DNA from 4 places in the Lelliottia sp. RD5 genome. Region 2 is predicted to be linked to each of the others. Evidence: predicted binding sites of a transcription regulator. Region 2 holds the regulator's gene; each other region holds the start of a gene.
The links. The regulator CRP, encoded in region 2, controls carbon source genes, mostly activating them, when cyclic AMP is high. The targets are predictions, from matches to a motif close to ATGTGANNNNNNTCACAT.
Positions count from the first base shown of each region.

Region 1: a site for CRP is predicted at 5,740-5,757, ahead of AC0LWE_RS18665 (PTS mannitol transporter subunit IICBA). Genes of this name have one in related genera too.
Region 3: a site for CRP is predicted at 5,526-5,543, ahead of bhsA (multiple stress resistance protein BhsA). Genes of this name have one in related genera too.
Region 4: a site for CRP is predicted at 1,985-2,002, ahead of garD (galactarate dehydratase). Genes of this name have one in related genera too.

Region 1 covers NZ_JBVYHQ010000007.1:51,887-59,580, forward strand. Annotated here, with positions in the region: gene selB (selenocysteine-specific translation elongation factor) at 1-1,691, opposite strand, end outside; gene selA (L-seryl-tRNA(Sec) selenium transferase) at 1,688-3,073, opposite strand; gene AC0LWE_RS18650 (glutathione S-transferase) at 3,177-3,785, opposite strand; gene AC0LWE_RS18655 (HlyD family secretion protein) at 3,849-4,985, opposite strand; gene AC0LWE_RS18660 (DUF3302 domain-containing protein) at 4,988-5,359, opposite strand; gene AC0LWE_RS18665 (PTS mannitol transporter subunit IICBA) at 6,016-7,694, shown strand, end outside.
Region 2 covers NZ_JBVYHQ010000012.1:18,004-25,697, reverse strand. Annotated here, with positions in the region: gene AC0LWE_RS21630 (YccS/YhfK family putative transporter) at 1-1,739, opposite strand, end outside; gene crp (cAMP-activated global transcriptional regulator CRP) at 1,797-2,429, opposite strand; gene AC0LWE_RS21620 (OsmC family protein) at 2,739-3,143, shown strand; gene AC0LWE_RS21615 (phosphoribulokinase) at 3,190-4,059, opposite strand; gene AC0LWE_RS21610 (YheU family protein) at 4,090-4,308, opposite strand; gene AC0LWE_RS21605 (hydrolase) at 4,305-5,327, opposite strand; gene mdcA (malonate decarboxylase subunit alpha) at 5,608-7,263, shown strand; gene AC0LWE_RS21595 (triphosphoribosyl-dephospho-CoA synthase) at 7,263-7,694, shown strand, end outside.
Region 3 covers NZ_JBVYHQ010000001.1:1,007,174-1,014,867, forward strand. Annotated here, with positions in the region: gene AC0LWE_RS05110 (acyltransferase family protein) at 1-414, shown strand, start outside; gene mfd (transcription-repair coupling factor) at 564-4,010, shown strand; gene ldtC (L,D-transpeptidase LdtC) at 4,163-5,119, shown strand; gene bhsA (multiple stress resistance protein BhsA) at 5,197-5,454, opposite strand; gene AC0LWE_RS05130 (TetR/AcrR family transcriptional regulator) at 5,698-6,333, shown strand; gene AC0LWE_RS05135 (glycine zipper 2TM domain-containing protein) at 6,813-7,352, opposite strand; gene AC0LWE_RS05140 (NAD(P)/FAD-dependent oxidoreductase) at 7,544-7,694, opposite strand, start outside.
Region 4 covers NZ_JBVYHQ010000002.1:146,706-154,399, forward strand. Annotated here, with positions in the region: gene AC0LWE_RS08455 (DeoR family transcriptional regulator) at 1-235, shown strand, start outside; gene garD (galactarate dehydratase) at 289-1,860, opposite strand; gene AC0LWE_RS08465 (MFS transporter) at 2,274-3,608, shown strand; gene garL (2-dehydro-3-deoxyglucarate aldolase) at 3,624-4,394, shown strand; gene garR (2-hydroxy-3-oxopropionate reductase) at 4,424-5,314, shown strand; gene garK (glycerate 2-kinase) at 5,375-6,520, shown strand; RNA gene rnpB (RNase P RNA component class A) at 6,553-6,931, shown strand.

The sequences.
Region 1 (7,694 bases), on a different contig from region 2:
TTTTCCTGATCCAACTCGCGAATCAAATTAGCAAACGTCACGATCCGATCGTTGCGGTAGTAGCGATCTTTCACGATCGCGGTAATCAGCCCCTGCTGGGCTGAATGGCGCAATACCTGGCGCATTAACTGCTCTTCTGTCCCCGTTTTCTGGGCCAGATCGCGCACCCACCAGGGTTCATCACCAAATAACGGCGCCGCTTTTTGCCATATCGCGTCTTGTTCAGGCGTAAAGCCCGCTTTGTGATCCGGCAGATGCAGCCAACCGTGGTGGCTTTGAATGACGCCGCTTTCACGCATTTTTTCAATCAACAGCAGAACCAGCGCGTCATCTTCCATCGGCAGAGCCATACGGCGCAGCCGTTCGCGCCCAGGCCCCGGCTCGTCCTGATGCTGTTCGTGGTAAGTCGCAAGCGTTGTCAGCACTTTACGCTGCCAGCGCGCGGCGACAGTCGCATTCAGTAAATTATTACCCGCCTGGATAAAATCGGGCTGCTGCGACAATCGGTGCAGCCCGTCGTCACTCAGTTGGCGCGCCCAGGCAAAATCAGCAAGATTTACCGCACCACGCTCAAGGTGAACCGACAGCGCAGCGCTATCAGTCTCTGTCAGCGCGAGCGCCGTCAGCCATTGCAGATATTCAGCTTTACGTTTGCCGCGACGCGGTGGGTTTAACGTCACCACGCGTGCCCCCGCCAGCGTGGTCCGCGCGGAGATATCGCGCAGCACCAGTCGGTCATTATCAGCAAGGCAAAGCGGCGTATCGAATACCAGCTCTGCCAGATCGTTTTCCAGCAGAGAAACGCGGCCCGTAACGTGGCTGGCGGCATGGTGGATGTGCAGCGGCTGCCACTGTGTCAGCGGCGTATGGGTTTGCAGAGAAACAATCACGCGCTCGGACGGTTCCGGTGGGGCGTCGGACAGCAGCCAGTCGCCGCGGTTGAGCTGTTCTTTTTCGGCATCGCCCGCAATGTTCAGCGCGATACGCTGCCCGGCATGTGCCTGTTCAGATGGCTGATTCTGCGCGTGCAGACCCCTAACACGCATCGGTTTGTTGACGCCCGTCAGCCACAGGCTGTCCCCCACTTTCACTTCACCGCTCAGCGCCGTACCGGTGACGACCAGTCCAGCCCCTTTCACGGTAAAGGCGCGGTCAATCGCTAAACGGAAGCGATGATCGCGGGTTTGCTCACGCGAGGAAAGCTGCTGAAGATGTGCGCGAAGTTCGTCGATTCCCCGCCCTTCTGTAGCGACCGTGACAAAAATGGGCGCATTGGCAAAACCGTATTCCTGTAATATCGCCTGAAGCTGTTGGCGTACTTCATCAATACGGCTCTCATCGACGCGATCCGCTTTCGTCAGCGCAACCGTGAGCTGCGGATTTCCGGTCAAGTGCAATATGGTCAGATGTTCGCGCGTTTGCGCCATCACGCCGTCATCACAGGCCACCACCAGCAGTGCATGGTCGATTCCGCCAACGCCTGCCAGCATATTCGAGAGAAATTTCTCGTGCCCAGGGACATCGATAAAACCCAGCACCCGGCCATCAGGCTGCGGCCAGTAGGCATATCCCAGATCGATGGTCATGCCGCGTTTTTTCTCTTCGGGCAAGCGATCGGCATTCACACCCGTGATGGCCTGCAGCAGCGTGGTTTTCCCGTGGTCAACATGACCGGCAGTGGCAATAATCATTTCAGCAACATCTCCAGAAACTGTTCTTCATCTTCAAGGCAGCGCAGATCCAGCCACAGCCGTCCGTCATAGATGCGGCCAATAATCGGCGTAGACAAGGCCCGCCAGCGAGATGACAGCGCTTCGAGCTGGCTACCGCGCCCGTCGCGTGGCGTAAACGTCAGTGCCGCACTCGGCAGGCGATCAACCGGTAACGATCCGCTGCCAATCTGCGACTGACAGGATTCGACATGCACATCAAACGCCACGAAATGCGCAGCGATTTTTGCGCGCAATAACTCGGCCTGAGCACGAATAGACGCCGCATCACGCGACAGCAATCGCAACGTGGGTAGCCGTTCCGCCAGTTTTTCTGGATGGAGATACAGTTGCAGCGTGGCTTCAAGCGCCGCCAGCGTCATTTTATCGGCGCGAAGCGCGCGCTTTAGCGGATGCTGCTGTAGCTTTTCAATCAGCTCGCGTTTGCCAACGATAATGCCCGCCTGCGGACCGCCCAGCAGCTTATCGCCTGAAAAACTGACCAGGCTGACGCCTGCGGCGATCATCTCCTGCGGCATCGGCTCTTTCGGCAAGCCGTACAGACTGAGATCCACCAGCGAACCGCTGCCCAGATCGGCAATCACCGGCACGTTCAGCTCGCGGCCGATCTCTGCCAGTTCCGCCTCTTCAACGGTTTTGGTAAAACCGTCAATCTGATAATTACTGGTGTGAACTTTCATCAACAGCGCGGTGTTTTCATTTACCGCAGCGCGATAGTCTTTCGCATGCGTCCGGTTTGTCGTTCCCACTTCATGCAGCGTGCAACCGGCCTGGCGCATCACATCCGGAATGCGAAACGCCCCGCCAATCTCCACTAGCTCACCGCGCGACACCACAACCTCTTTTCCGCTTGCGGTCGCCGCCAGCATCAGCAGCACTGCCGCCGCGTTGTTATTCACGACGCAGGCATCTTCCGCGCCCGTAATCTGGCACAGCAGATCCGCCAACGCCCGGTCGCGATGACCACGGCCTGCGCCATCCAGATCGTATTCCAGCGTCACGGGCGAACGCATCGCCTGGGTAACAGCCTCAATCGCCTCTTCAGCCTGTTGCGCACGACCTAAATTGGTGTGAAGTACGGTCCCAGTGAGATTAATGACCGGGCGCAATGCGCTCTGCGATTTCGCCTTCAGTCGCTTTTCTACCTCCAGCGGCCAGTCGGCACACCACTGCGGCAGTGCATTTTCAGCCTGAATATGCTGGCGGGCTTCATCCTGTAACACACGTAATAACGCGACGGCGCGAGTATGTCCGAACTGTTCAAGAAGGGGAGTGAAACGAGGATCACGCAGCAGGCGATCGGACGCAGGTATCTGGCTGTAGAGAGAATGATGAGTCGTCATTGTCATGCCTGGAAATGGGGTATTTATCCCCCTCCCGACGGGAGAGGGAGTCAATGTCTAAAGGGATTGTACAGGGTAAAGAGGAGAAGTGTTATAACCCGCATCAAGCCTTCGGCGGTTCTGTACGCGCAAAACTTTCGCGCTGGAAGAGCGTTTCAGCGAGTTTGACCAGCAGCGGACGTTCTACGCACCAGCCAGGCGAAACATGGCGGAAATTGAGATAACCCACCGCGCAGGCAATGGCAATCGTGGCCAAATTCAGCGTATCAGTTTTAATACGGCCGTCATGCAGCAGCTGTTCGCACCAGTCAAGACTGCGGCTGATTTTTTCCCGCTGACGCAACAGCTCAGTTTCGGATTGCTGCGCCGCAGGGCGGGCTTGCTCGCGCACGGACGCCAGCGCCGCATCCATAATGCCATCCGCCAGCGCTTCGATTTGCCTCACGGCGAGCGCGGCTTTCGGTTCTCGCGGCACCATCGCAGGCGCAATGCCGAGCAGTTCGATATATTCCGCAATAATCGGAGAGTCAAACCAGTATTCGCCATCATCGGTGACCAGCGCTGGAACTTTACCCAACGGGTTATACTGCGCCACGCCATTCTCTGCGTTGTAAGGCTGTTCATTCACAAACTCGAACGTGATGCCCTTTTCCAACAGGAGAACCGAAATTTTACGCACGAATGGGCTGGTGTAGCTGCCGATGAGTTTCATTGCCTGATCCTTGATGCTCCCAAAAGGGTAAGTATGGATCAGGCAACGAAAAAAGGCAGAATCTTAATGATCGAGGTAGAGGTAATGCATCCAGCTGGTCATGCGCAGCAGCACTTTTCGCATCACCGAGACGTGGGAGAAATGGTCGGAATAGACGGCCACTTGCGCATAGATGCCGTCCGGCAGCGCTTCGACATCCGCATTTGGCTCAAGCTCAATCGTGCCAATCACCCCATCCATACCTGGAGTCACCGTTAAAGATTGCAGCGCACCTTGAGCCTGATAAGAGCCACCCGGTACAACCGGCAAAATGCTGGTGAGCTTACCGCTGAAAACCTGGCCCGGCAGCGCGTTGAATACCACTTCGGCTTCGTCACCCGGTTTCAAGCGCAGTAACGAGTTCTGGCGGAACTGCGCCACGATGAGACGTTTCTGCTCTGGAATAAACACCATCACCGGACGTAACGGCAGCGCGGCAGCATACGTCCCCGGACGGATCAGCACCTGAGTGACATAGCCGTTGCTGGGCGCGCGCACCACGGTTTGTTCGAGATTGTAGTTGGCTTCCGTCAGCTGAGCGCGTAGCGAGACAATTTGCGATTGTTCGCCGTTAACCATGCTGTCTAACTGACTTTTGATTTGCGCTTGATCCGCAATGGACGCTTTGACCATCGCATCCTGCGCCAGATAGTTTTGCCGCGCGTTATCAATGTCGCTTTCTGAGAAGGGATTGACCTTCGCCTGGCTGCCCTTCAGATAGCGCTGGAAATCTTTATAAAGCCTGTCGCGTTCGGCTGACACGCGTGTCGTATTGGCTTCGGCTTCAGAAAGCTGCGCTTTCAGGACATCAATATTGTGTGTCGCCGTCACCAAATCCGCTTTGAGTCTGTCGACTCTGGCCTGATAGCGCACCGGGTCTAGTTTAAATAACACATCGCCTTTTTTAATGAGCTGATTATTTTTATCCGTCACTTCACTTACTACCCCAGTGACCTGCGGGGTAATCGGAATAGAAATGACTGCTTTCTGTGCCGTGAACGTATACGGATGGTTGTAGTTCATTAATAAAATCAAACCTGCGACAATAAATACCCCGCCTAATGCAGCAGTAGACAGCGTCCATTGATTAACCGGTATGCGAAATATTTTAAATATTGCCCACGCAAACGCCACGTAAGTCAAAATAATGAGCAGGTCCATACTTAGCCCTCCGCCATATTTTTATCTGCAGGCGTTTTATCAGCGGGAGTTGGCGCGGCAGCAAGCTGCTGTTCCAGTGCGGCAATGCGTTTTGACAGGGCATCAATATCCGGTTGCTGCGGGCCTGGCACCGTGTGGTTTTGCATACCCCATCCGCGCTCAGGCTGGTACAACGTGGCCCAAATCCACAGGAACGGCCAGATAATGTGGAGTGTAAACAGACTGACCCAGCCCGCCGTATGGATTGCATCAGCGTGGGGATGATTACGCTTTTTTGCCATCAAATAAGGGATGTCGTGGATGGCAATGACTCCATAGAAAATAACAAGGAAAACGAAAATCAATACACCCAGCGCAAAATAGTTTAAAAACATATTTGCCTCACTCAAAACAACGTCAACTCATTAAAATAATTAAATGGTAAGCAACCAAATTAATTTGTTTTAAGCACATTCTTATGCGCTTATATTTCAGAGCGGAGGAGTATGATTTTTTATTATATCTCCATGCAAGTTTATAAACGTGACAAAATATATCATGAAGAATAAATATACTTAAGTTTACATAATGAGCGTAATCCAGGTTCTTACTTTTCGCCATAAACTAAAATATGAAATGAGTTTAGCTTTTCGTGTGACCTCGTCCTGGATTTGGATGGCGATACAGAGTTTGCCGCCGATCACATCCAGAGAAATCCGCATAAAAATATTTTGTGAATTCAATCACAATAACGAGACAAACACTCAGCTGTAAAATGTGATCAACTTCACATTAACATGCCTGATACGCTACTTTTCTCTCCATTGTATTTTTTTCATACTCTCATTTTGTGACGACGATCACTTCAATCTTATCCGCACCCCCTATATTTGCGTGACGTATATCACATAAATTTTCGCTGTCTGGACAGTTGAACGATTCGGTGCCAGATTTCACAGCAACAGAACAGGGCTCAGCAACCTCTGCCGCCGCACATTAACGATAAACCTCGGGCTGAAAGCCTAAGCGTAAACATAAGAAGGGGTGTTTTATGTCATCCGATTTCAAGATCAAAGTACAAAGCTTTGGTCGTTTCCTCAGCAACATGGTGATGCCAAATATCGGCGCGTTTATCGCGTGGGGTATCATCACCGCTTTGTTCATTCCAACAGGATGGTTGCCAAGCGAAACCCTGGCGAAGCTTGTTGGCCCAATGATTACCTATCTGTTGCCACTGCTCATCGGTTTTACCGGTGGTCGTTTGGTCGGCGGTGATCGTGGTGGCGTGGTCGGTGCAATTACGACCATGGGCGTGATCGTCGGCGCGGATATGCCGATGTTCCTTGGTGCAATGATCGCTGGTCCGCTGGGCGGCTGGGCGATTAAGAAATTCGACGTCTGGGTTGATGGCAAAATCAAATCCGGTTTCGAAATGCTGGTGAACAACTTCTCCGCTGGCATCATCGGTATGATCCTGGCGATTCTGGCGTTCCTCGGCATTGGCCCTGCGGTTGAAGTGCTGTCAAAAGTGCTGGCTGCTGGCGTTAACTTCATGGTCGTTCACGACATGCTGCCGCTGGCGTCCATCTTTGTTGAACCGGCGAAAATCCTGTTCCTCAACAACGCAATTAACCACGGTATCTTCTCGCCGCTGGGTATTCAGCAGTCTCATGAACTCGGCAAGTCCATCTTCTTCCTGATTGAAGCAAACCCAGGTCCGGGTATGGGTGTTCTGCTGGCGTATATGTTCTTTGGTCGCGGCAGTGCTAAACAGTCTGCAGGCGGCGCGGCAATCATCCACTTCCTGGGTGGTATCCACGAAATTTACTTCCCATACGTGCTGATGAACCCACGTCTGATCCTGGCCGTTATCCTCGGCGGTATGACGGGTGTGTTCACTCTGAGCGTGTTGGGTGGTGGTCTGGTTTCTCCCGCGTCTCCAGGTTCTATCCTGGCGGTACTGGCGATGACGCCAAAAGGCGCTTACTTCGCAAACATCGCAGCGATTTGTGCTGCAATGGCGGTCTCCTTCGTAGTGTCTGCCATCTTGCTGAAAACCAGCAAAGTGAAAGAAGAAGATGATATCGAAGCAGCGACCCGTCGCATGCATGATATGAAGTCCGAATCCAAAGGCGTTGCAACGCCGCTGTCTGCTGGCGACGTGTCTAACGACCTGAGCCATGTGCGTAAAATCATCGTGGCTTGCGATGCGGGTATGGGTTCCAGCGCCATGGGCGCCGGTGTGCTGCGCAAAAAAGTCCAGGATGCGGGTCTGACCCACATCTCCGTGACCAACAGCGCCATTAACAGCCTGCCAGGGGACGTTGATCTGGTCATCACGCACCGCGATCTGACTGAACGCGCTATGCGTCAGGTTCCGCAGGCACAGCATATTTCGCTGACCAACTTCCTGGATAGCGGTCTGTACTCCAGCCTGACAGAACGTCTGGTTGCCGCGCAGCGCCACACCGACAACGAAGTGAAAGTTCGTGATAGCCTGAAAGACAGTTTTGATGCGAACGACAGCCACCTGTTCAAACTGGGTGCGGAGAACATCTTCCTGGGCCGCACGGCGAGCCACAAAGAAGAAGCGATTCGCTTTGCCGGTGAGCAACTGGTAAAAGGCGGCTACGTTGAGCCAGAATACGTTGATGCCATGCTGGAACGTGAAAAGCTGACCCCAACCTATCTGGGCGAATCCATTGCGGTTCCGCACGGTACGGTTGAAGC
Region 2 (7,694 bases):
ACCCACAGTTTCATATCGGCCAGATAGTGCGAATTAAAGCCCGGCTCTTGCATGGCCTGATTCAGCGAGTTAAACAGCGCGTTATGAGCCTGATTGACCTTCATACGTTGGTACGCCAGCGGCGACGGCTGCGGATCGGCACTGAGAATCAGGCGAATAGCCTGCTGGTCGGCCTCGAGCGCATCATGCGCATTCTGGCGCAACAGGCCGCTTTGCCACTGTGGCCACAGCCAGACCATACCGCCAAACGCAATCAGACAGCCAATCAGCGTATCCACCAGTCGGGCGACAATAAACTGTTCGCCATTCAGGGTAAGCAGTTGCAGGGTATACACCGCGGTGACCGTAAAGCCGACCATCGCCCAGCCGTAGTTTTTACGGATAAACAGATAGCTGACCAGCGTGATAAGCAGCATGCCCGCCAGGGTGTAACCGTCCGGGACGTGGAAGTGCAGCGTGACGCCCGCAATCACCAGACCGGCAAGGGTTCCGCCCGCCCGGTGCAGGATCCGCACCCGCGTCGCGCCATAGCCGTTCTGCGTCACGAACAGCACGGTCATTAAAATCCAGTAGGGCTTGGGTAAATGCAGCGCCACGCCCATCAGGCTGGCGATACTGAGCATCACGCTAATGCGCGCCGCATTACGCAAAGCAGGGGATTTAAATGACAGATAGCTTTTGAGCGCCGGCAGCAGCGGCAAACGTTTCTGCTTATCCGCCATCAGATCACGGGAATAGAGCGGACGCTGGGTGCGCAGCACGCGTGCGATACGGCTGAAGTGCCAGGCGCAGAACTGTCCGACCGGATTATCGGGATGCTGACGGGCAATTTTCTCCAGCGCGCCCAACTGTTTATCCATGGTAAAGCGCGTGGGGTAGCGGTGATAGAGAATATCGTCAGCCAGCACGCGCAGTCGCGCCGCGACCGTCTGGGCATTCCAGCGGATCACCGCTTCGGCGTGACTGCGCTCCACCAGCTTTTGCACTTCCTGTGGATGATGCAGGCTGACGGAAATATGTTCCTGTAAATCCAGCCCTACCTGAAACGTGCGCAGCAGCCGTTTGTATTCATGGTTTTTATTGGCCGCCAGCATGTGTAGCTGCTGATAACACTGGCTGATTAAATCGACCACTTTTTGCTGACGCGTCAGTAACGGCGGCAGCGCCTTTTCCGGATCGGTATGCTGCGTCAGCAGGGTGTATTTTGCTTCGCAGTAATCAGCGAGCTGAACGTAGAGCAGGCTTAAGGATTCGCGCAACGGCTGCTCGCGCCACATCCAGAACCAGAACCAGTTGAATAATCCGTACCACAGCGTGCCAAACGCGTAGATCAGCAGCGGTTCCCAGACGGGCATATTCCCGGCGAGGCTGAGCGTAAAGATCGATGCAATCAGTGAGGCGGGAAGCAAGCGGGCATGCAGAGAACTGATTTCCGCCGTCACGCCGAGCGTGAGTGCCAGTACGGTCAAAATCAACGGCAGGGGGATATCGCGCGCCAGTAATAGCTGTACCGCGAGACTGCATCCGGCAAACAGCGAGCCGCCAATAATCAGGCGCTTGAAAAAGCGTTTATGCGGGGTATCGAGACCGGCAATATTACAGCAGGCAGGAACGAGGGAAAAAAGCAGACCGTGTTGCAGATGACCCAGAATCAAACCGACGGCCACGGGGAGACATAACACCAGCGTTTGCCGAAGTGCGTAGTTAACTTCCGGGTGATAGATCAGCCTGCGCCACATAGATGCCAGAGACAAAAACGGCGTGACACCTTGCGATGGCACGCCGTTCGACCGGAATTAACGCGTTCCGTAAACCACGATGGTTTTACCGTGGGCGGAGATCAGGTTCTGATCTTCCAGCATTTTCAGGATACGGCCAACGGTTTCACGGGAGCAACCCACGATCTGACCAATTTCCTGACGGGTAATTTTAATTTGCATGCCGTCAGGGTGGGTCATAGCGTCAGGCTGTTTCGCCAGGTTCAACAGCGTTTGCGCGATGCGACCCGTTACATCCAGGAAGGCGAGGTTACCCACTTTCTCGGAGGTGATTTGCAGACGGCGAGCCATCTGCGAAGACAGGCGCAACAGAATATCCGGGTTAACCTGAATCAACTGACGGAATTTTTTGTAGGAGATTTCAGCCACTTCACAGGCTGATTTTGCACGTACCCAGGCGCTACGTTCCTGGCCTTCTTCAAACAGGCCCAGTTCGCCGATGAAATCGCCCTGGTTCAGATAAGAAAGGATCATCTCTTTTCCTTCTTCATCTTTAATAAGCACTGCCACCGAGCCTTTGACGATGTAATACAACGTTTCCGCTTTTTCACCCTGGTGAATCAGCGTGCTCTTCGATGGGTACTTATGAATATGGCAATGAGACAAGAACCATTCGAGAGTCGGGTCTGTTTGCGGTTTGCCAAGCACCATGCGCTGTTATCCTCTGTTATAAGCTGTCACCAGAGTCATAAATCGCATCCTGACTCTGGGGTTGCAATCGAATTCTTCCCCGTACCTGGGAACTAGGCTGTCATAAGTGTTTGCAGCCTGTAATGTTTGATGTCCTCTGCATACATGTGTAACGTCAATGTATTACTGTAGCATCCAGAGTGTTTTAGCATAGCTTTTGCCGCGTGTCTCCTGGTGTCTCGCTTCAGCATGACGCAGGTCGTCTTCCGTTGCGAGAATTGTAACGCGCGGGTAATCTGTCCGGAAAAATGCAACGTCGGAGTGAATAAAATGCAAGCGCGTGTGAAATGGGTTGAAGGTTTAACGTTCCTCGGCGAATCCGCTTCAGGACACCAGATTTTGATGGATGGTAACTCCGGCGATAAAGCGCCAAGCCCGATGGAAGTGGTGCTGATGGCGGCGGGCGGATGCAGCGCCATTGACGTCGTCTCGATTCTGCAAAAAGGGCGTCATGACGTCACCGATTGTGAAGTGAAGCTGACATCTGAGCGTCGCGAAGAAGCACCGCGTCTGTTTACGCATATCAATCTGCACTTCATTGTGACTGGCAAAGCGTTGAAAGATGCCGCGGTTTCCCGTGCGGTGGATCTTTCTGCGGAGAAGTACTGCTCGGTGGCGTTGATGCTGGAGAAAGCGGTGAAAATCACTCACTCCTACGAGGTGATCGACGCGTAAGCGTTGACGAGATTCAGACCCTCTCCCACAAGGAGAGGGAAAAGGATCATTCGATCTTTTTGCCTTCCATCAGCCGTTGTACCAGCGGCATCATGATCAGCTCCATCGCCAGTCCCATCTTCCCGCCCGGCACCACCAGCGTATTAATGTGCGAAATAAACGAGCCCTGCAGCATCGCCAGCAGCCACGGATAATCAATATCGTCCAGATTACGGAAGTGGATCACCACAAAGCTTTCGTCCAGCGACGGAATCGTTTTTGCCGCGAAGGGATTCGACGTATCCACCGTCGGGACGCGCTGGAAGTTAATGTGCGTGCGGGAAAACTGCGGCGTCAGGAAGTTAATGTAATCTTCCATTGAGCGCACCACCGAGTCCATGACCGCTTCACGCGAATGGCCGCGCTCGCTGGTGTCGCGAGTGAGTTTCTGGATCCACTCCAGGTTGACGATAGGCACCACGCCGACCAGCAAATCGACGTGCTGCGCTACGTCATGCTGTGGCGTTACCACACCGCCGTGCAATCCTTCATAAAACAGCACATCGGTCGGTTCCGGGAGCGGCTGCCACGGCGTAAACGTGCCGGGCACCTGGTTCCACGGCACCGCTTCGTCATAGGTATGCAGATATTTACGCGATTGCCCTGTGCCGGTATGGCCGTACTCGGCAAAGGTTTGCTCCAGCAAACTGAAGTCGTTGGCGTCTGGCCCGAAGTAGCTGATGTGTTTGCCGAGATCGCGCGCCTTGCGGATCGCCATGTCCATTTCGGGGCGGGTATAGCGATGAAAACTGTCGCCTTCTACCTCGGCGGCGCGCAAGTTGAGTTGCGCGAAAATCTTACGAAACGCGAGGCTGGTGGTCGTGGTTCCCGCACCACTTGACCCCGTAACGGCAATAACCGGATGTCTGGCGGACATAGCAACTCCCTGACTGGAATGATGAAGCGATCAGCCGCGAAACTGATTGCGCGGCATGATGTTGACGGTTTCGTGCAGTTCAGACCACACCAGCAACACCTCGCCATTTTGTAGCTGCCGTTTCACATCGGCGACCTTTTGTTCAAGCGAGCGTTCATGTTCACCATAATCGGTGCCTTCGCGTAATACAAAGCTTTCAATCAGACTGTCCAGCGTTTCGGGAGCCAGATCTTGCCAGGGAATCATCATCGTGTTTTTTCCAGCCAGGGGGTTAACCAGTCGGGGATACGCGTTTCCAGCCACATTTTCGGACGCCGTAACGTGCCGCCGATAAAGCCAACGTGGCCGCCATGTTCGGTCAGCTGATACTGCACGTTAGCCGGCAAATAGCCCGGTGCCGGAATCGAATGGTGATCCATAAAGGGATCGTCTTTCGCGTGGATAATCAGCGTCGGTTTGGTTATCTGATTCAGCAACGGCATGGCGCTGCACTGACGATAATAGTCTAGCGCGTCGGCAAAACCGTGGATCTTCGAGGTGATCAGATCGTCAAACTCCCGCAGACGGCGCATGCGCTTGAGCTGTTGCAGGTTGATCGGCAGCGTATCGGGATAGGCTTTCAATTTGCGTGCCGCGTTGGCTTTCAGCAAATTCAGCAGATAGCGCTGATAAACGCGCGAAAAGCCCTTTTCCATATGATAGCTGCACTGCTCAAGCATAAACGGCGCAGAGACGATCACCGCCGCGTCCAGCGGCACGGCGTCGCTCTCTTTCGCCAGCAGGCAGGCCAGCATATTGCCACCCAGTGAATAGCCAACCGCCGCGGTAGGTGCCGCGCCGTAGGTCTTCGCCAGCCAGTGTAAAAACCAGGTGCCGTCTTCGGTTTCGCCGGAATGATAAATCCGCTCGCGACGGTTTGGCTCGCCGCTGCATCCGCGAAAATGCATCACCACACCGAGCCAGCCGCGCGCTTTTGCCGCGTGGATCAAGCCGTGCGCATACGGGCTGTGCAGGCTGCCTTCCAGCCCGTGGAACACCACCAGCCGAGGTTTATGCCTGGCCTGGTCGGGATCTTCGCTCCACGCTAAATCGACGAAATCACCGTCCGGCAGGTCGAGGCGTTGCCAGTGCGGATCAAACTGCAGTTTACGGCGCAGGAGCCTTGGCAGCATGGTTTGCAGATGCGGGTTAGCGACGCCACGCATTGGCACAAATGCGGCGCTCTCTTCACACGTGATATCAAAGTCAGATGGAATAATTTGGGTCATAACGATGCGATGTTCACTCTTGTCAGCCTTTACTATACCTGTCGAAGCGGATCCTGTTTACGAAAATGAGGCGGTGTTGACCTCCGATTCAGCTATTTCCTGTCTGAGCTAGCGTTTTTTTCCGAAACGTTATCTGATCTTGATCATAAATATTCATTCTGATTATTACTCTCAGGCTAATGATTCACCTCTACGCTTAATTGATGCCTTTCTCACCAGAGCGCACACTTTACTCAGCGTTAAGCAAATCAAAATGATGTGCTGAATCAGGAGGTTAATAATGTTATCTGGGCAAACGCCACCCCGGGTCTGGAACACACGCCGCACAGAGAAAGCGCGCCGTCTGGCTTCCGTTCCGGTGCAGGGCAAAGTACTGCCAACCGACGATTTCGTCGCCATGCTGGAAAAACTGATCGCCCCGGGCGACAAAGTGGTGCTGGAAGGCAACAACCAGAAGCAGGCAGATTTTCTGTCCCGCTCACTTGCTGAAGTGAACCCGCAAATCGTCCATGACCTGCATATGATTATGCCAAGCGTCGGGCGCAGCGAACATCTCGATATCTTTGAAAAGGGCATCGCCCGCAAGCTTGATTTCTCCTTCTCCGGCACGCAAAGCCTGCGCATTTCGCAGCTGCTGGAAGACGGTCTTCTCGAAATCGGCGCTATCCACACCTACATCGAACTTTATTCCCGTCTTTACGTTGATCTCTCGCCAAACGTGGCGCTAATTGCCGGCTTCAAAGCGGACCGCAAAGGCAATCTGTACACCGGCGCAAGCACTGAAGACACGCCCGCGCTGGTTGAAGCCGCCGCGTTCCATGACGGTATCGTCATTGCGCAGGTGAACGAGCTGGTCGACGACGAAAGTGACCTGCCCCGTGTGGATATCCCCGGTTCCTGGATTGACTACGTGGTAGTGGCGGACAAACCGTTCTTTATCGAACCGCTGTTCACCCGCGATCCGCGCCTGATCAAGCAAGAACACATTCTGATGGCGATGATGGCGATTAAAGGCATCTACGCCGAACATCAGGTCCAGTCCCTGAACCACGGGATCGGTTTTAATACCGCCGCGATTGAACTCCTGCTGCCCACCTACGGCGAGCAGCTCGGGCTGAAAGGCAAAATTTGTAAGCACTGGACGTTGAACCCGCATCCCACGCTGATCCCGGCGATTGAAAGCGGCTGGGTCGAAAGCGTGCACTGCTTCGGCGGTGAGCTGGGTATGGAAGAGTACATCCGTGCGCGCCCTGACGTGTTCTTTACTGGCGCCGACGGGTCGATGCGTTCTAACCGCGCACTCTGCCAGCTTGCAGGTCAGTACGCGGTGGATATGTTTATCGGCTCGACGCTGCAGGTGGATGGCGATGCAAACTCCTCAACGGTGACGCGTGGACGTCTCTCCGGTTTCGGCGGTGCGCCAAACATGGGCCACGATCCGCACGGTCGTCGTCATGCGACGCCCGCCTGGCTGAATATGAAAACCGAACCGGACCTCATGCAGCGCGGTAAAAAGCTGGTGGTACAGATGGTCGAAACATTCCAGGCGGGTGTGAAACCAACCTTTGTCGAAAAACTCGATGCCATCGACGTGGCGAAATCCTCCGGGATGCCGCTTGCGCCGGTAATGATTTATGGCGATGACGTCACCCACGTATTGACCGAAGAAGGGATCGCTTACCTGTATCGCGCCGAAAGTCTGGAAGAGCGTCGCGCAATGGTTGCAGCAGTGGCCGGGATCACCGATGTCGGTCTGGGTGTTGACGCCAAACGCGTCGCGGCGCTGCGCCAAAGTGGCAAAGTGGTCTACCCGGAAGATATGGGCATTCGCCGTACGGACGCCACGCGTTCTCTGCTGGCGGCGGGTAGCGTGTCGGATCTGGTCGAATGGTCCGGCGGTCTCTACAACCCACCTGCGAAATTCCGGAGCTGGTAATGAAACTTCTGCCCCAGATTCAGGTTGAAGGCGGTGCCGAATGGCTGGCGCAAACCGCCACGCAGTGTCTGATTGACGAAGCACGATTAAGCCCGAAACCCGGTCTGGTGGACAGTCGGGGGAACGGCGCGCACCGCGATCTCACGCTCGCCCTGATGGAGCGCTCAGCGCAAAGTTTGACCCCAACGTTCCAGGCGCTGGCGCTGCAAAGCTGGCAGCGTCCGGCAGATATTTCGCTTCGACAAACCATAGGGCGGCTCGGACGCGAAGGCGAACAGCAAATGATGGCGGCGACAAACGGCGTCAATACCCATCGCGGTGCGATTTGGGCGCTGGGTCTGCTGGTCAGCGCGGTCGCCATGCTTGGCGGTGATACCCAACCGCAGACCGTCGCAGCCACTGCCGCGGAGCTGGCGAAACTGCCTGACGAT
Region 3 (7,694 bases), on a different contig from region 2:
TGGCTGCCGGTCATGGCCTTTGGCGCGGTTTCGGTGGTGCTGTGGTTTGCTAACGTGCCACTGCTGCTTTCCCTGCTGTCGATTCTGCTGATCATGAAACTTTTTTACAGCCTGGAGCAGCGTTACGCCGTGCATCCCAATAATCTGCTGAATGTTGTCGGTTCAAACACGATTGCTATCTACGCCACGCATCGGATCCTGATAGAGATATTCAGCCTGGTACTGATTACCGAACTCAACGCCGCGTACTGGCCGGTGTGGGCTGAGCTGTCGCTGATTCTGGTATATCCGTTTATCAGCCTGCTGGTGTGTACACTCATCGGGTTAGGTGCGCGCAAAGCCTCCAGCGCCCTGTTTGGTGATCTATTCTTCGCGCCTCCGGCACGTCTTGCCCCCGCTCAACCCGCGCGCTAGCGCGCTTCTGCCCCCTTCACCGGGGGCACGTTTTCCCTCTGTGCGGTTCCAGTTTGCTTATGCAAAACGATCGAGGATAATAAAGACATTGCGTATCAGTGATATGCCCCAATACTGTTGGTATATCCATAAGAGATCCTGAAAGAGCCATGCCTGAACAATATCGTTATTCCTTGCCCGGCAAAGCGGGCGACCAACGTCAGCTAGGTGAACTGACGGGTGCAGCCTGCGCCACGCTCGTGGCGGAGATCGCTGAGCGCCATGCGGGTCCGGTGGTCCTGGTGGCCCCGGATATGCAAAACGCATTGCGTCTGCACGACGAAATTCGCCAGTTTACCGACAGTCTGGTCTTTAACCTCGCCGACTGGGAAACGCTGCCGTACGACAGTTTCTCCCCGCACCAGGAGATCATCTCCTCGCGCCTGTCGACGCTGTATCAGCTGCCGACCATGCAGCGCGGCGTATTGATTGTCCCAGTGAATACGTTGATGCAGCGCGTGTGTCCGCACAGTTATCTGCACGGTCACGCACTGGTGATGAAAAAAGGTGAACGGCTATCGCGCGACGCCCTGCGTACGCAGCTGGATAGCGCCGGTTATCGCCACGTCGATCAGGTGATGGAGCACGGCGAATATGCCACGCGCGGTGCGCTGTTGGATCTGTATCCGATGGGCAGCGACCAGCCGTATCGCCTGGATTTCTTCGACGATGAAATCGACAGTTTGCGCGTATTTGACGCCGACACCCAGCGCACGCTGGAGGAAGTCGACGCCATCAATTTACTGCCCGCGCATGAATTCCCAACGGATAAAACGGCCATCGAGCTGTTCCGCAGCCAGTGGCGCGACAAGTTTGATGTGAAGCGCGACGCCGAACATATTTACCAGCAGGTAAGCAAAGGCACGCTGCCAGCGGGGATTGAATACTGGCAACCGCTGTTCTTTAGTGAACCCCTTCCCGCGCTGTTCAGCTATTTCCCGGCGAATACGCTGATTGTGAACACCGGGGATCTGGAATCCAGCGCGACCCGTTTTGAAAACGAAACCCGCGCGCGATTCGAAAACCGTGGCGTTGACCCGATGCGTCCGCTGTTGCCACCGGAACAACTTTGGCTGCGTACCGATGCGCTGTTTTCGGAACTCAAAAAATGGCCGCGCGTGCAGCTCAAAACGGAAAATCTGCCCGAGAAAGCCGCCAATACCAATCTCGGGTTCGAGAAACTGCCCGATCTTTCCGTTCAGGCGCAGCAAAAATCGCCACTGGATAATCTGCGCAAGTTCCTGGAATCCTTCACCGGCCCGGTGATTTTCTCGGTCGAAAGTGAAGGCCGCCGCGAAGCGCTGGGAGAACTGCTCGCGCGTATTAAAGTGTCGCCAAAACGCCTTTTACGCCTCGACGAAGCGACAGATGCCGGGCGCTACCTGATGATCGGTGCGGCAGAGCATGGCTTCATCGACACGCTGAATAATCGTGCGCTGATTTGTGAAAGCGATCTGCTCGGCGAGCGTGTGGCGCGCCGTCGTCAGGACAGCCGTCGCACCATTAACCCGGATACGCTGATTCGCAACCTGGCGGAGCTGCACGTTGGCCAGCCCATTGTGCATCTCGAACACGGTGTGGGACGTTACGCGGGAATGACCACGCTGGAAACGGGCGGCATCAAGGGCGAATACCTGATGCTGACCTATTCCGGCGACGCCAAACTCTACGTTCCGGTGTCCTCGCTGCATTTGATTAGCCGCTATGCAGGCGGTGCGGAAGAGAGCGCCCCGCTGCACAGACTGGGTGGTGATGTCTGGGCACGCGCGCGTCAGAAAGCCGCCGAAAAAGTCCGCGATGTGGCGGCAGAATTGCTGGATATTTATGCCCAGCGAGCCGCGAAATCAGGCTATGCGTTTAAGCACGATAAAGAACAGTATCAATTGTTCTGCGACAGTTTCCCGTTTGAAACCACGCCCGATCAGGCCCAGGCGATTAACGCCGTGCTGAGCGACATGTGCCAGCCGCTGGCAATGGATCGTCTGGTATGCGGCGACGTGGGCTTCGGTAAAACGGAAGTCGCGATGCGCGCCACCTTCCTGGCGGTCGAAAATAACAAACAGGTCGCAGTGCTGGTGCCAACCACTCTGCTCGCCCAGCAGCACTACGACAACTTCCGCGATCGCTTCGCCAACTGGCCGGTGCGGATCGAGATGCTGTCGCGTTTTCGCAGTGCCAAAGAGCAGACGCAGATTCTGGAACAGGCACGCGAAGGCAAAATCGATATTTTGATCGGCACGCACAAACTGCTGCAAAGCGACGTGAAGTGGAAAGATTTAGGCCTGCTGATCGTCGATGAAGAGCACCGCTTTGGTGTGCGCCATAAAGAGCGCATTAAAGCGATGCGTGCAGACGTCGATATTCTGACCCTCACCGCCACGCCAATCCCACGTACGCTGAATATGGCGATGAGCGGCATGCGCGATCTGTCGATTATTGCCACGCCACCGGCGCGTCGTCTGGCGGTGAAAACGTTTGTCCGCGAATACGATAGCCTGGTGGTTCGTGAGGCAATCCTGCGTGAAGTGTTACGTGGCGGGCAGGTTTATTATCTCTTTAACGATGTCGAAAACATCCAGAAAACCGCCGATAAACTGGCTGAACTGGTGCCGGAGGCACGCATTGCCATCGGTCACGGGCAGATGCGCGAGCGCGAGCTGGAACGGGTGATGAACGATTTCCACCACCAGCGTTTTAACGTGCTGGTGTGTACAACGATTATTGAAACCGGCATCGATATTCCGACGGCGAACACGATCATCATTGAACGTGCGGATCACTTCGGTCTGGCGCAGCTTCACCAGTTGCGCGGCCGCGTTGGGCGCTCGCATCACCAGGCTTACGCATGGCTGATGACACCGCATCCAAAAGCGATGACCACCGACGCGCAAAAACGTCTGGAAGCCATTGCCTCGCTGGAAGATTTGGGGGCAGGTTTCGCGCTGGCGACGCACGATCTGGAGATCCGTGGCGCGGGCGAATTGCTGGGTGAAGATCAGAGCGGATCAATGGAAACTATCGGCTTCTCGCTGTATATGGAACTGCTCGAAAACGCGGTTGATGCGTTGAAAGCCGGGCGCGAGCCGTCGCTGGAGGATCTCACCAGCCAGCAAACGGAGGTCGAACTGCGCATGCCTTCCCTGCTGCCGGATGATTTTATCCCTGACGTTAACACGCGCCTGTCGTTCTATAAGCGCATCGCCAGCGCCAAAAAAGAGTCTGAGCTTGAGGAAATTAAAGTCGAGCTTATTGACCGCTTTGGTTTGCTGCCGGATCCCGCGCGCAACCTGCTCGATATTGCCCGGCTGCGTCAGCAGGCGCAGAAGCTGGGCATTCGCAAGCTTGAAGGGAATGAGAAAGGCGGTACGGTTGAATTTGCTGAGAAAAACCATGTCGATCCGATGTGGCTGATCGGCTTGTTGCAGAAGCAGCCGCAGCATTTCCGCCTGGATGGCCCGACGCGTCTGAAGTTCACTCAGGAACTGGCCGACCGTAAAACGCGCATGGAATGGGTGCGCAACTTTATGCGTCAACTGGAAGAAAATGCAGTAGCGTAGTGCGTTCCAGGCCCCGGTAACGCGGGTTATCGGGGCCTGATATTTACACAATCTTTCAATCCCCCTGCGTTTCCCGACACATCCATTCGCCATAATTATCAATTAACTTTTACCTATCAATAACCTTACTATTACTATGGATTTTGGTGATAATGATGACGTTGCGTTTGACTCGCTGGATAACCTTTTTCGCGCTTGCGGCGGCGGTGGCGATTGCCCTTCCCGCTCACGCTAACACCTGGCCTCTGCCGTCCGCCGGTAGCCGACTGGTGGGTGAAAATAAATTTCACGTCGTGGAAAATGATGGCGGATCGCTTGAAGCGATCGCGAAAAAATATAACGTCGGCTTTCTGGCGTTGTTACAGGCGAACCCAGGCGTCGATCCTTACGTTCCGCGCGCGGGCAGCGTTCTCACGATTCCGCTGCAAACGCTGTTACCTGACGCGCCGCGTGAAGGGCTGGTGATCAACCTGGCTGAATTGCGCCTCTATTATTACCCGCCAGGGAAAAAAGAGGTGACGGTGTACCCGATCGGTATCGGTCAGTTAGGCGGCGATACCTTAACGCCAACGATGGTGACGACGGTGTCGGATAAACGTGCAAACCCAACCTGGACGCCGACCGCCAATATCCGCGCGCGTTACAAAGCGCAGGGAATTGATTTACCTGCTGTCGTTCCGGCGGGTCCCGACAACCCGATGGGCCATCATGCCATCCGTCTGGCGGCCTACGGCGGCGTCTATTTGCTACACGGAACGAATGCTGATTTTGGGATTGGGATGCGCGTGAGCTCAGGCTGTATTCGCCTGCGCGATGGCGATATCGAAACCCTGTTCCGGGTGATTACACCGGGGACGAAGGTCAATATTTTAAACACGCCGATTAAAGTGTCGGAAGAGCCGGGCGGAAAACGTCTCGTCGAAATCCACCAGCCGCTGTCAAAAAATATTGGTGACGATCCGCAAACGCTGCCGATTGTCCTGAACGCCGCTATGCAAACGTTTAAAGCCAGTGCCGATAGCGCGGTGATGGAAAGAGCGATGGAGATTCGTTCAGGCATGCCGGTGGATGTGACGCCGCATCCCGGAGTCACTCAACAACCCCTCTAACGAGTGAACAAAAAAAGGCCCCGCAGTGATGCAGGGCCTTTTTTATTGCAGTGGCAAATATGAGGGTTTCGCCAGGCTTATTTATAAATAACAGCGGTGCCGTGCAGCGTGTTCGGGCCAGTCACTGACGTGATGCGGAAAGATTTTGCGCCCATTTCGTCAGCTTTTTGCGCCAGCTGATCTTCCAGTGAACCCAGGTTAGTCCCTGCGTTAGCGGAAATAATGCCCACTTTTTGCTGGTCTGCAGGAGTGGATTGCACTTCAACAGCCGCAAAGCTTGCGAAAGAGAGTGAGCTTAGAAAAGCAGCAGCGATCAGCGTTTTTACGTTTTTCATGATGAGTAGCCTTTAGCAGATGATTAGGAGGTCGTAAGTTAATTACTTAACGATCGATAGGTAAATGATAGATGTGATCTACGTCACACGTCAACACTATTTTATAATGATCGTTAAATTAATTTAAAACCTCATATTAATCATATTCATATGATTAATTTATTTTTATAAAATCAATGCTGGTCGCCACTGTCTATTATTTTTATAATGGTCGTTCAACAAACCAACCGAGGTACAACGGCTATGACAACCGACATCACGAGTTGCGCTAAAAAAAGCCGTGGCCGACCGAAGGTGTTCGACAGGGATGCGGCGCTTGATAAGGCCATGACACTTTTCTGGCAACACGGCTACGAAGCCACGTCTTTGTCCGATCTGGTCGAAGCCACTGGCGCGAAAGCCCCTACGCTGTACGCAGAATTTACCAATAAAGAAGGTCTGTTCCGTGCGGTGCTGGATCGCTATATCACCCGTTTTGCGGCGAAGCATGAGGCACAGCTTTTCTGCGAAGAGAAGACGGTTGAACAAGCCTTAGAGGATTATTTCGCAACGGTGGCGGCATGCTTTACCAGCAAGGAGACGCCAGCGGGCTGTTTCATGATCAACACTTCCGCCACGCTCGCGGCCTCGTCGAAAGCGATCGCCAACACCGTGAAGTCGCGTCACGCCATGCAGGAAGAGACGCTGGGTGCGTTTTTACGCCAGCGTCAGGCGCGGGGCGAGATTCCAGCGGATTGCGATACTGTAGAATTAACCCAGTTCTTGAGTTGCATCCTGCAGGGCATGTCGATCAGCGCGCGTGAAGGTGCGGGAATTGAAAAGTTGCAAAAAATCACTCATACCACGCTGCGGCTCTGGCCTGAGCTGCTCAAAGGCTGAATATATCGTCAGAAATAAGATTTGGCCTGTTGAACAATAGGTCAAATCTATCTCGAAAAGCGCCTCGTTTGCTACTCTTAAATGGTGATTATTGTGCTGCTAATGATTAGCCGCCATTCATGGAGAGTCGTTCACGTCACGAAGACGCTAATAACCGTAGCTTTACCTTTTCCCGACCGATGCGGCGGTACATTATTTCTGTCGATGACAAAGGCACTTTCTGACTGTACACATGCGGAAGGAAAATAAAGATGATTTTGCTATTACCATTATTCAAAGTGCTAATAGTAATTACATTGTTATTTGGTCTGTGGATTTTATGTGGGGGTTCAGTGCTGTTTGCATTTATCTCAGTGCTGATTACAGGATTTCTGCTCCTGCGCCAGCATCATGAATTTGACCTTTAACAACTGTTTTACAGCAAAAAAAGGCTCCTCAGCCTGAGCGCGTGAGGAGCCAAATTCAAAGAACTGCTTTTTTCACACCTTGTTATTCAAAACCAGTTGGCCATTGCCATCCAGTGGAATTTGGGTGCCGGGATCTTTATCCATTCGGATTTTGCCCTGCTGATCGCCGATCTTATAGGTCACGTCGTAACCCAGCATTTTTTCTGACTTATCGTAGACAGTTTTACAACGCTGCTGCGTGGTGGTGTAGGTATCTCCGTCCTGCATCGCGCCCTGGACCTGATTACCCGCATATCCCCCGCCTAATGCACCGACGACCGTGGCAACATCTTTCCCGCGCCCACCGCCAAACTGATGACCAATCACACCACCCGCTACCGCACCCAGAACAGAACCTGCGATGCGATTTTCATCCTGTACCGGACGACGATGGGTTACGGCCACGTTGCGGCACTCCTGACGAGGCGTTTTCACGGATTCTTTAATGGGTGTTGCTGATACAACTTGTGCGTATTGCGGGCCACGCTCAAACACGTTAAGACTGGCAACCGCCGCCACGCCGAGCGCAGCAGCCACGCCAATCCCTATACCCGCCAACATTGATTTATTCACGGGACTTCCTCCTTTGTTGCTGTTAGTAACAATTTTGCAATCAAAGACAGACTTCGCCAATCAGAATAAGGATCAAAAACAGAGGGGTTGAGCGACCATGAATACCTTTCGGAGAACTCCTGGACTTTCAGAGGGGGATGACAGGACGAGAGGCTAAAAAACCCCTCCGGTGGGACCGGAGGAGGTTGAGATTAGTGCAGTTTAAGACGTGGACGAATCACGCGGTTAATGCTGCCCACCAGCATCATCAAACCGGTTTTGAAATAACCGTGCAGCGCGACCTGATGCATGCGGTACAGCGAAATATACACGAAGCGCGCAATACGCCCTTCAACCATCATA
Region 4 (7,694 bases), on a different contig from region 2:
CGATCGCGGCGTCAGCACCCACAATGAAGACGAAGCGCGGCTTAACCGAAAGATGTGTGAAGTCGCAGAGCGGATTATTGTTGTGACGGATTCGACCAAGTTTAATCGTTCAAGTCTGCATAAAATTATTGATACGCAACGCATTGATATGATTATTGTCGATGAAGGGATCCCGACGGACAGTCTGGAAGGACTGCGTAAAAACGGGATTGATGTGATTCTCGTGGCGGGGTAATGGTTTTAAAATCGCCCTCTGCGTGAGAAGAGGGCGATCGGGTTTACTGCAAATCAGGTCACCGGAGCCGGGTTAAACACGGCCAGCTGGTTGTGCAAGCCCCATTGATCCGAGAAGGTTTTTTTGCGGCCACTCGCCACATCAAGAATAAAGTGGAACAGTTTCCAGCCCACGTCCTCAATGCTCTCTTCACCGGTAGCAATGGTGCCCGCGTTGATATCCATCAAGTCATACCAACGGTTTGCCAGTTCGGTGCGGGTTGCCATCTTGATAACTGGAACCGCCATCAGGCCGTATGGCGTACCGCGACCCGTGGTGAAGACCTGCACCGTGATACCCGAGGCGACCTGCTGCGTGCCGCAGACAAAATCGCTGGCGGGCGTTGCGGCATAAATCAAACCGCGTTTGGTCGGACGTTGCCCTGGCGAGAGCACTTCTGAAATCGCACTCTGGCCAGATTTCGCAATCGAACCCAATGCTTTTTCCACCACGTTTGCCAGACCGCCTTTTTTGTTGCCAGGGGACGGGTTCGCGCTGCGGTCGGTTTGACCCAAATCGAGATAATTATCGTACCAGGCCATCTCTTCCAGCAGGCGTTTGCCCACCTCTTCGTTGATGGCGCGCGGAGTCAGCAGGTGGATCGCATCACGTACTTCGGTCACTTCCGAGAACATCACCGTTGCGCCGCAACGCACAAACAGATCCGACGCGTAGCCGACGGCCGGGTTTGCCGTCACGCCAGAGAACGCATCGCTGCCGCCACACTGTGTGCCGACCACCAGCTCTGAAGCCGGGCAGGTTTCGCGTTGGCGTTTGTTGAGCCTTTCCAGATGGCGCGTGGCAACCTGCAGAATGTCGTCCACCATCGATCGAAAACCGACGTGATGTTCATCCTGCAAACGCACAATGCTTGCGCTGTCCACGGGAATCGCTTTGACATCTTCAGTGCCCTGTAACAGGCGTTCTGGCTGGAGCTTTTCGCAGCCCAGACCAATCACCATCACTTCACCGCCGAAATTTGGATTCAGCGAAATGTTGTGGATGGTTCGGATTGGCACAACGGCCGCCGGCGCGTTAATCGCCACGCCGCAGCCATACAAATGGTTGAGGCCCACCACGCCGTCGACGTTGGGGTATTTTGGCAGCAAATCACGTTCGATGATTTTGACCACGTAATCCACCACGCCCGCCACGCAATGCACGCTGGTGGTAATGCCGAGCAGATTTTTGGTGCCCACGCTGCCGTCGGCATTGCGATAGCCTTCGAAAGTGTACCCTTCCAGCGGTGGCAGCGGCTCAGGCACGCGGGTTGCCAGCGGTAGGGTATTGAGCGGTGGTGCTTCTGGCAGTTCGACGAGCGATTCATCAATCCAGCTGCCCTGCGGCACGGCGCGTACTGCGTAACCGATGATTTCGCCATAACGGACGATTTCACCGTGCGCAGGAATATCGACCAGCGCGACTTTATGTCCCTGGGGAATATGCTCAATCAGTTCCAGGCCATCGGGAAAACGCGTTCCTGCTTTTAGGCCGTTGTCGTTAACAATAATCGCCACATTATCAGTGTCGTGTACTTTTATATAGAACGCCGTCGGCGACGTTTGTCGAATTTCGATGTCGGCCATTGTTCAGTATTCTCCAGCGAAAAGTAGATATTAAATGTCGTTAAGAGTGTGCTTATTTTCTTATTAGAAAAAAATAAAGACGCTGCCTTCTTTAATAAAGAATGTCAGGACTTACGGGATAAAAATGTGATCAAGATCACCCATCAGGTCGCGCACTGACGGCGTCTGCCGGGGAATGCGTAAATCTGTGCATTAGCGCCCAAGGGGTTGTGCATATGCTCAATATAATATGCTTGAAGGCTATGATAATTGAGCAATGCAACAATGTGCAGGGCGAGGGTGATGTCTATACTTAATCACGATTTCATTGCATCTGGTTAATTAACTGATATTGCCTGCTATCGATAATAATCAGTATAGATTTCTCTCAAAATAATAAAAAAACCAACATCGATGTGCCCGAGGAAATAAATATGTCACTAGATACTGCTGTAGAAACAAAAAAGGGTATTCATACCCGTCATTTAATATTACTGATTATTTTTATTGTCACGGCGGTTAACTACGCTGACCGCGCGACACTTTCTATTGCCGGGACCGAAGTTGCGAAAGAGCTGCAGTTAAGCGCGGTATCGATGGGGTATATCTTCTCTGCGTTTGGCTGGGCGTATCTGCTGATGCAGATCCCTGGCGGCTGGTTGCTCGACAAGTTTGGCTCGAAGAAAGTCTACACCTATAGCCTGTTCTTCTGGTCTTTGTTTACGTTCTTACAAGGTTTCGTCGATTTCGTGCCGCTGGCGTGGGCAGGCATCTCGATGTTCATCATGCGCTTTATGCTGGGCTTCTCCGAAGCACCGTCTTTCCCGGCTAATGCCCGTATCGTTGCGGCCTGGTTCCCGACGAAAGAGCGTGGGACGGCATCCGCCATTTTCAACTCTGCACAGTATTTCTCGCTGGCGCTGTTCTCGCCGCTGCTGGGCTGGTTGACCTTTGCGTGGGGCTGGGAACACGTCTTTACCGTGATGGGCGTTATTGGCTTTGTGCTGACCGGGATGTGGGTCAAGTTTGTTCACAACCCAACCGATCATCCACGTATGTCGGCTGAAGAGCTGAAGTTCATCACCGACGGTGGCGCGGTGGTCGATATGGACCATAAAAAGCCAGGCGATAAAGCGGCGAGTGGTCCAAAGCTTCATTACATCAAACAGTTATTGACCAACCGCATGATGCTCGGCGTATTTTTTGGTCAATACTTTATCAACACCATCACCTGGTTCTTCCTTACCTGGTTCCCGATTTATCTGGTGCAGGAAAAGGGCATGTCGATTCTGAAAGTCGGCCTGGTGGCGTCTATCCCTGCTCTGTGCGGTTTTGCAGGCGGAGTGCTGGGCGGCGTGTTCTCAGATCATCTGATTAAAAGCGGTAAGTCGATTACTCTGGCGCGTAAGTTGCCGATTGTGCTCGGAATGCTGTTGGCTTCATCCATTATCCTGTGCAACTACACCGACAACACTGTCCTGGTCATTGCTCTGATGGCCCTGGCGTTCTTCGGTAAAGGTTTTGGTGCACTAGGCTGGCCAGTGATTTCTGATACCGCGCCAAAAGAGATTGTGGGCCTGTGCGGTGGCGTGTTCAACGTCTTCGGTAACGTGGCGTCGATTGTCACCCCGCTGGTGATTGGCTATCTGGTAAGTGAACTGCATTCATTCAATGCGGCTCTGGTCTTCGTTGGCTGCTCTGCGTTGATGGCGATGTTCTGCTACCTGTTCGTAGTAGGCGACATTAAACGTATGGAATTGCAGAAATAATTGAAGGTATAAGCGATGAGTAACGAGATTTTCCCGAACAAGTTTAAAGCGGCCCTGGCGGCGAAAGAGATTCAGATTGGCTGCTGGTCTGCGCTGGCAAGCCCCATCAGCACCGAAGTGCTTGGTCTGGCCGGTTTCGACTGGCTGGTGCTGGACGGCGAACATGCGCCGAACGATATCACCACCTTCATCCCGCAGCTGATGGCGCTCAAGGGCAGCCACAGCGCGCCGGTGGTACGCGTGCCGACGAATGAGCCGGTGATCATCAAGCGCTTGCTGGATATCGGTTTCTATAACTTCCTGATCCCGTTCGTGGAAAGTGTGGAAGAGGCGGTTCAGGCCGTGGCGTCTACCCGCTATCCGCCGGAAGGTATTCGCGGCGTATCGGTTTCTCATCGCGCCAATATGTTTGGCACCGTGCCGGATTACTTTGCGCAGTCCAACAAGAACATCACGATTCTGGTGCAGATCGAGAGCCAGCACGGCGTGGATAACGTTGATGCTATCGCGGCAACTGACGGCGTAGACGGCATCTTTGTTGGCCCAAGCGACCTGGCGGCGGCGTTCGGACATCTCGGCAATGCCAACCATCCGGAAGTGCAACGCGCTATTCAGCACATTTTTGAACGTGCAAAAGCGCACGGCAAGCCGAGCGGCATCCTTGCACCTCTTGAAGCGGACGCCCGTCGTTACCTGGAATGGGGCGCAACATTTGTTGCCGTCGGCAGTGACCTTGGCGTGTTCCGCTCTGCCACGCAGAAGCTCGCCGATTCCTTTAAAAAATAACCACCACTGAGATAAAGAGAGACGCAATTATGACAATGAAAGTTGGTTTTATTGGCCTGGGTATCATGGGTAAACCAATGAGTAAAAACCTCATCAAGGCCGGTTACTCGCTGGTGGTTTCTGACCGTAATCCAGAAGTGATTGCTGAGTTGATTGCCGCTGGCGCAGAAACGGCCACTACCGCAAAAGCGATTGCTGAGCAGTGCGATGTCGTGATCACCATGCTGCCAAACTCCCCGCACGTCAAAGAAGTGGCGCTGGGTGAGAACGGCCTGATCGAAGGCGCGAAACCGGGCCTGGTGCTGATCGACATGAGTTCTATTGCGCCACTGGCGAGTCGCGAAATCAGCGATGCGCTAAAAGCGAAAGGCGTAGAAATGCTGGATGCACCGGTCAGCGGCGGAGAGCCAAAAGCCATCGACGGAACGCTGTCCGTGATGGTAGGCGGCGATAAAGGCACGTTCGACAAATATTACGACCTGTTGAAATCCATGGCCGGTTCCGTTGTGCACACCGGTGATATCGGTGCGGGCAACGTCACCAAGCTGGCAAACCAGGTGATTGTGGCGTTGAACATCGCTGCGATGTCCGAAGCGCTGACCCTGGCCACCAAAGCGGGTGTTAACCCGGATCTGGTGTATCAGGCGATTCGTGGCGGGCTGGCGGGAAGCACCGTGCTGGATGCCAAAGCGCCGATGGTGATGGATCGCAATTTCAAGCCGGGTTTCCGTATCGACCTGCATATCAAAGATCTGGCGAACGCCCTGGATACCTCGCACGGCGTCGGCGCGCAATTGCCGCTCACCGCTGCGGTGATGGAGATGATGCAGGCGCTGCGTGCCGATGGCCTGGGTAATGCCGACCATAGCGCCATTGCTTGCTACTACGAAAAACTGGCGAAAGTGGAAGTCACTCGCTAACAAAGACGGGCGCGGGAACGCGCCCGGTATTTTTGCCGCGTGCAGTAACAGGCTACAACTATGAAAATCGTAATCGCCCCTGACTCTTATAAAGAAAGCCTGTCTGCCGCCGAGGTAGCTCAGGCCATAGAAAAAGGATTTCGGGAAATATTTCCTGATGCTCAGTATGTTTCTGTGCCTGTCGCCGACGGTGGCGAAGGCACGGTCGAAGCCATGATTGCCGCCACGCAAGGGACAGAACAACACGCGGTTGTCACAGGGCCACTGGGCGAAAAAGTAAAAGCCTGCTGGGGGATTTCTGGCGACGGCGCAACGGCGATTATCGAAATGGCCGCTGCCAGCGGTCTGGCGCTTGTTCCTGCCGCACAACGCAATCCGCTGATCACCACATCGCGTGGAACGGGCGAGCTGATTCTGGATGCGCTGGATAAAGGCGCACGAAATATCATTATCGGTATTGGCGGCAGCGCCACGAACGATGGTGGGGCCGGCATGATGCAGGCGTTGGGGGCCAAACTGTGTGACGCGAACGGCAAAGCGATTGCCTTTGGCGGCGGCAGTCTGATGGCGCTCAACAGCATTGATGTGTCCGGACTGGATCCGCGTCTGAAAGACTGCACTATCCGCGTGGCCTGCGATGTGACCAATACGCTGGTGGGTGAACACGGGGCCTCGCGTATTTTTGGCCCGCAAAAAGGGGCCGACGAAGCGAAAATTGTTGAGCTGGATAAAAATCTTAGTCATTTCGCGGACGTCATTAAGCAGTCTCTGCATATCGACGTTAAAAACGTGCCCGGTTCGGGTGCCGCAGGCGGTATGGGCGCGGCTCTGATGGCGTTCCTGGGTGCAGAATTGCGCAGCGGGATTGAGATTGTCACCCAGGCATTGAACCTGGAAGAACATATCCACGATTGCACCCTGGTGTTGACCGGCGAGGGCCGCCTCGACAGCCAGAGTATCCACGGAAAAGTGCCTGTGGGTGTGGCGAATGTCGCCAAAAAATACCATAAACCCGTTATCGGTATTGCGGGCAGTTTGACCCCTGATGTTGGTGTTGTGCATCAATATGGTATCGATGCCGTATTTAGCGTGCTGAACAGTATTGGCTCGCTGGAAGAGGCATTCCGTGGGGCCTATGACAATATTTATCGGTCTTCGCGTAATATCGCCGCAACTTTGCAGGTGGGGATGCGCACGCAAGGGTGACAGCGGCGCGCAAACCCTCTATACTTCGCGCCGAAGCTGACCAGACAGTCGCCGCTTCGTCGTCGTCCCCTTTCGGGGGGAGACGGGCGGAGGGGAGGAAAGTCCGGGCTCCATAGGGCAGGGTGCCAGGTAACGCCTGGGGGGGAAACCCACGACCAGTGCAACAGAGAGCAAACCGCCGATGGCCCGCGCAAGCGGGATCAGGTAAGGGTGAAAGGGTGCGGTAAGAGCGCACCGCGCGGCTGGTAACAGTCCGTGGCACGGTAAACTCCACCCGGAGCAAGGCCAAATAGGGGTTCACAAGGTACGGCCCGTACTGAACCCGGGTAGGCTGCTTGAGCCAGTGAGCGATTGCTGGCCTAGATGAATGACTGTCCACGACAGAACCCGGCTTATCGGTCAGCTTCAACCATTCAACAAAACGCCCCGCACAGTGCAAACTGAGCAGGGCGTTTTGCTATGAGCTAGTCAACCAGATGAATGACTGTCCACGACGCTCTTTATGAAAGAAAGCGGCTTTTCGGTCAGCTTCAACTCTTATAAAACCCCGCTTCGGCGGGGTTTTTGCTTTTGAGTCATCGGGGCAGCAGAGGAATGACTGTCCATGACCTTTTACCCAAAAGAAAGCGGGTTATCGACCAGTTTCAGCGTTTTATAAAACTCCGCTTGGGTGGTTTTGGGCTTCTGGGGGTAAGAAGGTACTCGTTAGTCATCAAGAAGAATTCTCATATTTGCGACAGTAAGCACATTTCACTGCTTTTCATTTAAATCCTGCTCCATCGAACAAGTTAACGATCTCAATCACAAAATTACACACTGCAAAATGGCAATTTCTTGGTGTTGGACTGATGTTAATTTTGTGTATTTTATGTGTCTGAGTTTTTTCTTATTCATTAATGATAATTTCAGATTCAATACATTTAGCATGTGAATGTGTGACGCGTTCTACTCTTTCCACTTATCAAAACCTAATTTTATAATTTTATTTGATAAACCATAAAATTGTTTAATCGGATTAACGATTAATTATTAAACTTTAATTGTCTGAAATATAGCCTTTATTCCTGGTTGATAATTTCCATAACTACACCTTGGTTATCCCCATAAAATAAAATTATCTCTGGCAATTTAGTTGATCAATATCAGGCAATATAACGATTGATATAATTGTAAC